Regions from separate parts of the Synechococcus sp. CS-1326 genome, predicted to be linked through region 2. Evidence: predicted binding sites of a transcription regulator. Region 2 holds the regulator's gene; the other holds the start of a gene.
The links. The regulator NtcA, encoded in region 2, controls nitrogen genes in cyanobacteria. The targets are predictions, from matches to a motif close to GTANCNNNNGNTAC.
Positions count from the first base shown of each region.

Region 1: a site for NtcA is predicted at 1,705-1,718, ahead of KQ307_RS01735 (MSMEG_0572/Sll0783 family nitrogen starvation response protein). Genes of this name have one in related genera too.

Region 1 covers NZ_JAHLYV010000009.1:9,556-14,232, forward strand. Annotated here, with positions in the region: gene KQ307_RS01725 (MSMEG_0568 family radical SAM protein) at 1-116, opposite strand, end outside; gene KQ307_RS01730 (Nit6803 family nitrilase) at 109-1,158, opposite strand; gene KQ307_RS01735 (MSMEG_0572/Sll0783 family nitrogen starvation response protein) at 1,161-1,643, opposite strand; gene KQ307_RS01740 (MSMEG_0569 family flavin-dependent oxidoreductase) at 1,810-3,141, shown strand; gene KQ307_RS01745 (fatty acid desaturase) at 3,117-4,097, shown strand; gene KQ307_RS01750 (alpha/beta fold hydrolase) at 4,094-4,677, shown strand, end outside.
Region 2 covers NZ_JAHLYV010000012.1:170,524-175,200, reverse strand. Annotated here, with positions in the region: gene KQ307_RS04430 (UvrD-helicase domain-containing protein) at 1-677, opposite strand, end outside; gene KQ307_RS04425 (hypothetical protein) at 821-988, opposite strand; gene dcd (dCTP deaminase) at 1,038-1,631, opposite strand; gene KQ307_RS04415 (cob(I)yrinic acid a,c-diamide adenosyltransferase) at 1,636-2,178, opposite strand; gene ntcA (global nitrogen regulator NtcA) at 2,413-3,141, shown strand; gene KQ307_RS04405 (DUF3084 domain-containing protein) at 3,199-4,461, shown strand; gene KQ307_RS04400 (resolvase) at 4,458-4,677, shown strand, end outside.

The DNA.
Region 1 (4,677 bases), on a different contig from region 2:
GGGCCGGCACCGCCGCGGCGACCCTTGTTGCCGGGCACCCCAGGTTCCACGAGGCCCTGAACCTGCAGGTCGGTGACGAGCCGCGCCAGCGCGGCATGGTCGCGGGGGTCAGCCATGGGGAACCGGCTCCGGATGGGAAACGAGCGGGGGCGGCACGACCGCCAGGGGGTGCGGCAGCAGCTCCGGAAACGGCTCCAGCAGTGCCGGCAGGGCGGCGGGCGCTCCGCCGTCTCCCTGCTCCTGCACCTGACGCGCCGGCGTGCGATCGAGGCGCAGGCCCAGCAGGTCGGGGCGGCTGTAGTGGCCCACGCTGTCCATCATCCGTTTGCGCTTGGTGATCAGGGCCGGGTCGAGCTCGGCGATCGCCAGCCCTTCCCCCTCCGGCAACGGACCCGCCAGGTAGCGGCCTTCCGGGCTGATCACGGCGGTGTGGCAGCCCCCCTGGCACGCCTTCTGCAGCGCCGGATCCGTGGTGATCCGCTCCAGATCCGCCGGATCCAGCCAGGCGGTGGAACTCACCACGAAACAGCCCGCCTCCAGCGCGTGGTGCCGCAGGGTCACGGCCGTCTGCTCGCTGAAGATCGGGCCCACCAGCGACCCGGGGAACTGGGCGCAGTGGATCTCCTCCCCCTGGGCCATCAGGCTGAAGCGGGCCAGGGGGTTGTAGTGCTCCCAGCAGGCCAGGGCACCGATGCGTCCCAGCGCCGTGGGCACCACCGTGAGGCCGGACCCATCGCCCTGCCCCCACACCATGCGCTCGTGATACGTGGGGGTGAGCTTGCGCCGCTTCAGCAGCAGCGTGCCGCTGGCGTCGATCAGCAGCTGGGCGTTGTAGAGGCTGCCGCCCTCCCGTTCGTTGATGCCCAGCAGCACGTGCATGGCGTGCTCGCGGGCGGCGGCCGCGATGCGGCGAAGCGCCGGGCCTGGCACCGTCACCGCCTGCTCATAGAGGCGCAGGTGGGAGCGGCCCATCAGCGCCGGCGGCTCCACGAAGGAGAAATAGGGGTAGTAGGGCAGGAAGGTTTCGGGGAAGACGATCAGCTGCACCCCCTGGCCGGCCGCCTCCCTGATCGCCGCCAGCACCCGTTCCACAGACCCCTCCAGGCTGTAGAGCACCGGACGGATCTGGGCGGCGGCCACGACGATCGGGCCGTTCATCGTCAGAGCGTCCAGGTGTCGAGGATGAAGGCGCCTTCCTTGCGGTGCAGCAGCACGATGTCGAGCACATCGAGCGGATTCACCGGGGTGATGCCCGCCATCAGCGCCCCTTCGCCGTGGCCGTAGAGGGCCTGGAGGGCAAAGCGGCAGGCATACACCTTGCCGCCCTGGTCCATGAACTTCTGCAGGCGGGCGTTGAAGTTGAGATGGCCGTCGAAGGCGGCATCCCCGAGCTTGGGGAAACCGCGCTGCACCCCGAGGGTGACCCCGGGTCCGTACAGAAGGATCGAGGTGTCGAAGCCCTTGTTGATCAGGCGACTGGCCTGCAGCAGGTTCACCAGGCCGATCGAGCCTTCGAAGGCCACGGTGTGAAAGGTGATGAGCGCTTTTTCGCCAAGTTCCGCCTTCACATCGGGGAACACCTTCTCCTCGTAATCCACGAGGAAATCGCCAGGTTGATTGGCGGGGCGGGTGACCTCAGGCATGAACCAGCGACCTGTCATGGAAACGGCGTCACGACCCTGCACCAGGCGTGTGTGAACTTGTGTATCGGCAGGCACCAAACCAGCCGGGCGCCCTGGCCGGAAGTTTGGTCTTGCTCGCTACCACCGGCCTGCCGCTCTGCGGCTCACGATGAACTTCCATCACAGCCTGTCCGTGGCGTCCCCAGTCCGCTCGTCCGACGCCGCCCCGCTGGCGTCGCCGGCCGCCGCTCCGGTGGTGGTGATCGGCGGCGGCCAGGCGGGGCTGTCAGTGGCCACCTGCCTCCAGCAACGCGGTATCGACGCCCTGGTGCTGGAACGGCACCGGGTCGGGCACGCCTGGGAAGCGCAGCGCTGGGATTCGTTCTGCCTGGTCACCCCCAACTGGCAGTGCCGCCTGCCCGGCTTCCCTTACGACGGCGACGACCCCGATGGCTTCATGGGCCGCGACGCGATCGTGTCCTACCTGCGCCGTTTCGCCCATCGCGCCAGGGTGAATGTCCGAGAAGGGGTGCGCGTCGAGCGGTTGCAGCGCTGCGGCGGCGGCTACCGGCTGCTCACCAGCGGCGGAGTGCTGGAGGCCGCGCAGGTGGTGATCGCCACCGGCGCCTACCACCGGCCGCGCCGCCACCCGCTTGCCGAGCGACTGCCAGCCACGGTGCTCCAGCTCGATGCCCGCGACTATCGCCGCCCAGACCAGCTGCCGGTGGGGCCGGTGCTGGTGGTGGGCAGCGGCCAGTCGGGCTGTCAGATCGCCGAAGACCTTTTTCTCTCCGGGCGCCGCGTCCATCTGAGCGTCGGATCGGCACCCCGCTCCCCACGGCGCTACCGCGGCCGGGACGTGGTTGAGTGGCTGGAGCGGATGGGGGTGTATTCCACCCCCATCGACGCGCACGACGATCCCCGTGCCGTGCGGCACAAGACCAATCACTACCTCACCGGCCGCGACGGTGGCCGCGAGATCGACCTGCGCCAGCGGGCCGGCGAAGGCATGGTGCTGCACGGCCGCCTGGAGGGGATCGCCGTCACGGGGCTGAGCTTCGCCGCCGATCTGGCCGCCAACCTCGATGGCGCTGATGCCGTCTACAACCGCATCCGAGCCAGCATCGACGCCCACATCGACGCCACCGACCTGGACGTTCCCCACGACCCTCCCTACGAACCCTGCTGGCGCCCGGCGCCGAACACCGGCAGCAGCCGACTCGACCTGGCTGCAGAGCCGCTGGCGGCCGTGATCTGGTGCACGGGCTACCACTCCGATTTCAGCTGGGTGGAGGTGCCGGTGTTCGATGGCAGCGGCGAACCGGTGCACCAGCGGGGCCTCACCGGAGCCGAAGGTCTCTATTTCATCGGCCTGCCGTGGCTTCACACCTGGGGCTCCGGCCGCTTCTGCGGCGTGGGCAGCGACGCCGACCACATCGCCCAGCGGATCGAGTGGCGGCTCCGCCCTCGCGACGGCAGCCAGGACCAACTGGAATGCACGGCATTGCTTGGCTCATGACGGCCGTGGACATCCCGACGCATAACAGCAGCCTGATCCCCGCAGACAGCCTGCGCCAACTCAACGCCCGCTCTGATCGGGCCGGCTGGCTGCAGACCCTCTTCCATGCGGCGCTGATCCTGGCGGCGGGCTGGGTCTGGGGCGATGAGCGGCTCAGCCTGCTGCTGCGCCTGCCGGCCCTGCTGCTCTGCGGCTGGGGCCTGGCCTTCGCCTTCTGCGCCATGCACGAATGCGGCCACCGCACCGCCTTCGCCAGCCGCGCCGTCAACGATGCCGTGGCCTGGTGGGCCGGGGTGCTGAGCTTCTACAACGCCGATTTCTACCGCCGCTACCACCAGTGGCATCACCGCTACACCCACCAGCCGGGCCTCGACCCGGAACTGGAAGACCAGCCGCCCACCACGCGCTGGGGCTACCTGCTGGAACTGAGCGGCCTGCCCTGGTGGGCCGCCAAGCTGCGCGGCCACGCCCGCGGCCTGCGTGGCGATTTCAGCGCCAACCCCTACATCCCCGCCGAAGCGGCCGCTGCGGTGCGCGCCTCGCTGCTGAAACAGGCGGCCCTCTACGGGGTGCTGCTGCTGCTGTCGTTGCCGGGCGGCAATGGCTTTCTGCTCTGGCACTGGCTGCTGCCGCTGACGCTGGGGCAACCGCTGCTGCGCTTTGTGCTGCTGGCCGAGCACGGCGGCTGCGACACCGGCACCGATGGGCTCAGCAACACCCGCACCACCCAAACCCTGGCGCCGCTGCGCTGGCTGATGTGGAACATGCCCTTCCACGCCGAACACCATCTGTTCGCCTCGGTGCCGTTTCACGCCCTGCCGGCAACCCACCCCTGGCTGGCACCCCGGCTGCGCCATCTGGATTCCGGCTACCTGGCGCTGCACCGCCGCTTTCTGGCTGATCCGCAGCTGCTCGCCCTGCCCGCCCCAGCCGCCAGCCCCGCTCCGGCGATTTGAGCACCGCCGCCGCCGCCCTTGCCGCCCCGGCCAGCAGCGGCGACCGATCCTTCGCGCTCGGATGCTTCGATTTCCACTGCGGCCGGCAGCTGAGCGAGGCCCAGCTCTCCTACCGGGTGTACGGCACACTCAACGCCGAGCGCTCCAACCTGGTGCTCTATCCCAGCTCCTACGGCGCCTGGCCGGAAGACATCGACTGGGTGGTGGGTCCGATCCTCGACCCGACGCGGTGGTGCGTGCTGCTGGTGAGCCAGTTCGGCAACGGCCGCTCCAGCAGCCCCAGCAACAGCGCGATGGGATTGCGGGAAGACGGCTGGGTGATCAGCCACCGCGACAACCAGCGCGCCCAGCAACGCCTGGTGACCGAGCGGTTCGGCGTGGAGCGGATCGCCCTGATCTACGGCTGGTCGATGGGGGCGCAGCAGGCCTATCACTGGGGCGCCCTGGCCCCGGCGGCGGTGGAGCGGCTGTTCTGCCTCTGCGGCACGGCCCGCACCACCCCCCACAATCGCCTGTTCCTGCTGAGCCTCCGCCAGGCGCTCACCGCCGATCCGGCCTGGGACGGCCTCCGCTTCCGCGC
Region 2 (4,677 bases):
AAGAGTCTTATAAACTCCTGCTCAGATTTGTTGAGGTCTTGGTATTCGTCTACGAGTATTGCTTGATACTTTCCAATTTCTGGAGAAGCAGGGTTGTTTCTAAGATAGCGCAATGCGAGTGGAATAACCTCGCCTACGAGTAATGCTCCATGCTCCTTCAGCCAGCTGACTAAGGCATCTTCAAATTCTTGTTCATCCAGATCTCTTGCATATCCTGGCTGATCTGACTGAAGAGTCGCCCAGCCAGAAACAAAGGATGCGACCAATTCTTTCTTCTTTCTCACGTCATGGCCATCTGGTATCTGAATGTCTCGAAAAGCCGGCGACAGCTCATGTTCGATGATGATGCGAGGCCGGCGATCAAGCAATTCCTGGGCTTCTTGGCGAAGCAACATTTGCATTGCATGGCTATGAAGCGTCCTGGCTACAACCTTTTCGGCTCCAGCACTCTCTATGGTTGCAATTTCATTTCTTAAGTCCGCAGCGGAAGTCCGGGTGAAGGTAATTGCCAGGATTTCTTCGGGAGGAACCCCCGTTTCCATCAATCGAGCGATTCTTCTTTTGATTGCAAAGCTTTTCCCAGACCCTGGACCTGCAAGTGACCTTATGACGTGTGCATCTGAGCTTGCCAGCAAAAAGCTTGGAGATTCGCGGTCAAGGTTGTCGTCCCAAGGCATTGGCTACTCCGGTTATCGTGGATAAATCTAACTTGTTCTTGGACAGTTCCGCAAACTACACCCCATAGACGGTCTCCTTCTGCAATCAACAGGAACAACGCCTTCACAAGTATCGCGCACGCCTTGTGCTGGAGGGGTTTTGGTCAGTCTGCTGAGATGAGCCATTGTGGTTCGCGGGTCAGATAACCACTTTTCAGAATGATACAAAGCCGGCTGGCCTCTTCTAAAGGAAAGGCTTCTTCAACCACACTTTCAAGCCATGGAATTCGGCCACCCCTCTCAGCTTCTAAGCCCTTAAACAGAAGGAACACTCACGCCCCATCAGCCTGCTCCACAACTCTCCACTTCCCTCCATCCAGATCAAACCTTCGCCAACGTCACCCGCTCCGGCTGGTGCTGGTATTTGCCGGCACGGTCGCTGTAGGTGGTCTGGCAGGGTTCGCCTTCGAAGAACAGCAGCTGGCAGATGCCTTCGCTGGCGTAGATGCGGCAATCAGCGCCGGAGGAGTTGCTGAACTCCAGCGTGAGATGGCCTTCCCAGCTGGCTTCAGCCGGGGTGGTGTTCACGATGATGCCGAGGCGCGCATAGGTGCTCTTGCCCAGGCAGATCACGGTGATGTTGGCCGGCACCCGCAGCAGCTCCAGCGCCACCCCCAGGCCGTAGGAATGGGCGGGCAGGATGAAGTAGTCGCCGTCGTCGTCGTGGTGCAGCGGTGCCGGCTCCAGGTTCGCCGGGTTGAACCGCTTCGGGTTCATCACCGTGCCCGGCACGTGCCGGAAGATCAGGAATTCCTTCGGCGAGAGCCGCAGGTCGTAGCCGTAGGAGGAGCAGCCATAGCTCAGCACCGGCGCCGTGCGGTTCTCGGCATCGAGGTGGCGCACCAGCGTGGCCTGGAACGGTTCGAGCATGCCGCTCGCGGCCTGTTCGTTGATCCAGCGGTCGCACTTGAGCATGGGGTCAGCAGTTGCGGCGGAGCTGGGTGACCTGATCCGCCATCGCCAGCAGCCCCTCGGGAATCGAGGGGCCCGTGAGGATCACATCGAGGTTGGGCGGGCGTTGGCGCAGGCTGGCCTCCACCTCCGCCGCTTCCAGGTAGCCGAGGCCGATCGCCAGGCCCAGCTCATCGAGCACCAGCAGGCTGAGTTCGCCGGTGAGCAACTGCCGGCGGCTGAAGGCCCAGACCTGCTCGACCGCAGCCCGTTCCACCTCATCGTCGGCTGGTTCGGTCAGGCAGGCGGGCACCGCCGGACGCATCCACTGCAGCCGGCCGCAGAGCCAGAGGCTGTGCTCCGGCCCCTGGTCGACACCGCCCTTGAGGAACTGACTGATCAGCACCCGGCTGCCGAGCCCCGCGGTCCGCAGGGCCTGGCTGAACACCCCGTCGAAGCTGCCGCGGAACGGGGCTGTGTGCACCTGCAACAGGCCCTCCGTCTGGGCCAGGCCAGGAACGGAGCGGAGCGGGCGCACCTCGACGCAAGGCTTGATCAGGCTGGCCGTCATCAACACCCTTCAGAACCGCGATGCTGAATGTAGCGGCGCCGTCCGCCGAAACAAGCTGCTTGCCACCACCCCTAGTGCAAACAGATGTACCAGCCAGCGGCTGTCCAGCTCATGCCCGCCGCTTCGCCGCTGCGCCCAGCCAGGCCCTGACAGGCCGGAAGCGGGTGGTTAGTGTCATCGGATACAGGGAGCACCCGGGGCGCTCCGTAGCTTCCAGCCACTTGTTCCGCCGTCATGGTCGGCGCTATGCGCGGATTCAGCCGCACCAGCACCACCCCTCCCCCCAGCTCCGGCGGACTGCCCCCCCCCGCCAATGGGCCGGCCACCCTGCTTGAGGTGATGCGTGGCCTCAACGGCAGCACGCTCGAAACGGTGGAGCGGGGAAAAACGATCTTCTTCCCGGGTGATCCGGCCGAGCGGGTCTACCTGCTCCGCCGTGGTGCCGTCCGGCTTTCCAGGGTGTATGAATCGGGCGAGGAGATCACCGTGGCCCTGCTGCGGGAGAACAGCCTGTTCGGCGTGCTCTCCCTGCTCACCGGCCAACGCTCCGATCGCTTCTATCACGCGGTGGCCTTCACCCGTGTCGAGATGGTGGCGGCACCGGCCACCTCGGTGCGGCGGGCGATCGAGCAGGACGCCAGCGTCGGTCTGCTCCTGTTGCAGGGGCTCTCCTCCCGCATCCTCCAGACCGAAACCATGATCGAAACCCTCACCCATCGCGACATGTCCTCGCGGCTGGTGAGCTTTCTGCTGGTGCTCTGCCGTGATTTCGGCGTGCCGGGCACCGATGGCATCACCATCGACCTGCGGCTCTCCCACCAGTCGATCGCCGAAGCGATCGGCTCGACCCGGGTCACCATCACCAGGCTGCTCGGTGACCTGCGCCAGGCCGGGCTGGTCCAGGTGGACCGCAAGAAGATCACCGTGTTCGATCCGGTGGCCCTGGCCAAGCGCTTCAGCTGATCTCCCCCTGGCTGGGCGGAGGTCCGCCGTCGATACTGGATTCCCCTGCACTGGGCCGTGTCCGGCTGGCTGCTGATCCTTGCCCTTCTGGTGCTGGGTGGTGTGCTCGCCACCCTGGGGGATCGGCTGGGCAGCCGCATCGGCAAGGCCCGGCTCAGCCTGTTCAACCTCAGGCCGCGCAACACGGCCGTGCTGATCACCGTGCTCACCGGCAGCCTGATCAGCGCCATTTCGCTGGGATTGATGCTCGCGGTCAGTGAACGCCTCCGGGTGGGCCTGTTCGAGCTCGATGCCTTGCAGCTGAAGCTGCGGGAAGGGCGCACGGCCCTGGATCGCAGCACCGCAGCGCTCGGGGCCAGCGAAAGCGCTCGCCTGCGCAGCGCCACGGCCCAGCGCCAGGCGCAGCAGGGCGTCGTGCGGGCCGAGCAGGGTCGCGCCCAGGCCCGGCAGCAGCTGGCCTCGGTGGAGGTGCAGGCCACGCAGCTGCGGCGGGAGCTGCAACCGCTTCAGGCCCAGCGTCAGGCCCTGCTCAGCCAGCGGGATCGGCTCACGGCGGAGATCAGGGGCCGCGATCGCGACATCCGCAGCACCGAAGCGGAGCTGGCCCGGGTCAGGCAGCAGATCAAGGCTGGTGAAGCCGAGCTCAAGGGGCTGGAAACCAAGCTGATCGCCCTGCGCCAGGGGGATGTGGTGATCACCAGCGGCCAGGCCCTCGCCACCGCCAAGGTGGCGCTGAAACGGCCTGCCGAGGCCAGGCCGGTGATCGAGGCCCTGCTGCGCCAGGCCAACCTCAAGGCTTTTGAGCGGGTGCTGCCCGGCCAGCCCGCCGACAGCCAGATCCTGCTGGTCCCCCGCGCCGACATCGTCAAGCTGGAGGGGTTGCTCGGCAAAGGCGGCTCCTGGGTCGTGAGCATCCTCTCGGCCGCCAATGTGCTGCGGGGGGAGCGCCAGGTGCTGGGCTTCCCCGACCTGCGGCAGAACCGCACGGTGATCCGTCAGGGGGATGTGATGGCCACCACGTCCCTGGAGGGCGACGAGCTCTCCGCCATCCAGGTGCGCAATCGCCTCAACCTCCTGCTCACCGCCTCCTTCGCCAGGGCCCAGCGGCAGGGGTCGGTGGCCGATGGGGTTCAGTTCGATGTGAATCTGTTCAACCGGCTGGGCCGCGAGCTCAGCGAGCGCCCCGGCGGGCAGAGCGTCAGGCTCGAAGCCGTGGCGGTGCGGAATTCAGACACCCCTGATCCGATCTTCCTCGAACTCCGTCGGGTCGGGGGCACCGCCGCTGGAACAGCTGCTTCCGTGCAACCTCGGCGGCCATGAGCGAGCTGCCAGCCGAGGGGCCCCTGGCCGGCCTTGATCCCGGCCGCAGCAAGTGCGGTCTCGTGCGCACCGATGCCAGCCGCCACCGGATCGAAGCGGCCCTGGTGCTCAGTCCGGATGAAACGCTGCAGCAGCTGAGCAGCTGGATTCGCCGCCGCCAGGTGTCTGCTCTTGTGCTCGGCAACGGCACGGGCAGCCAGGCCTGGCTGCAGCGGC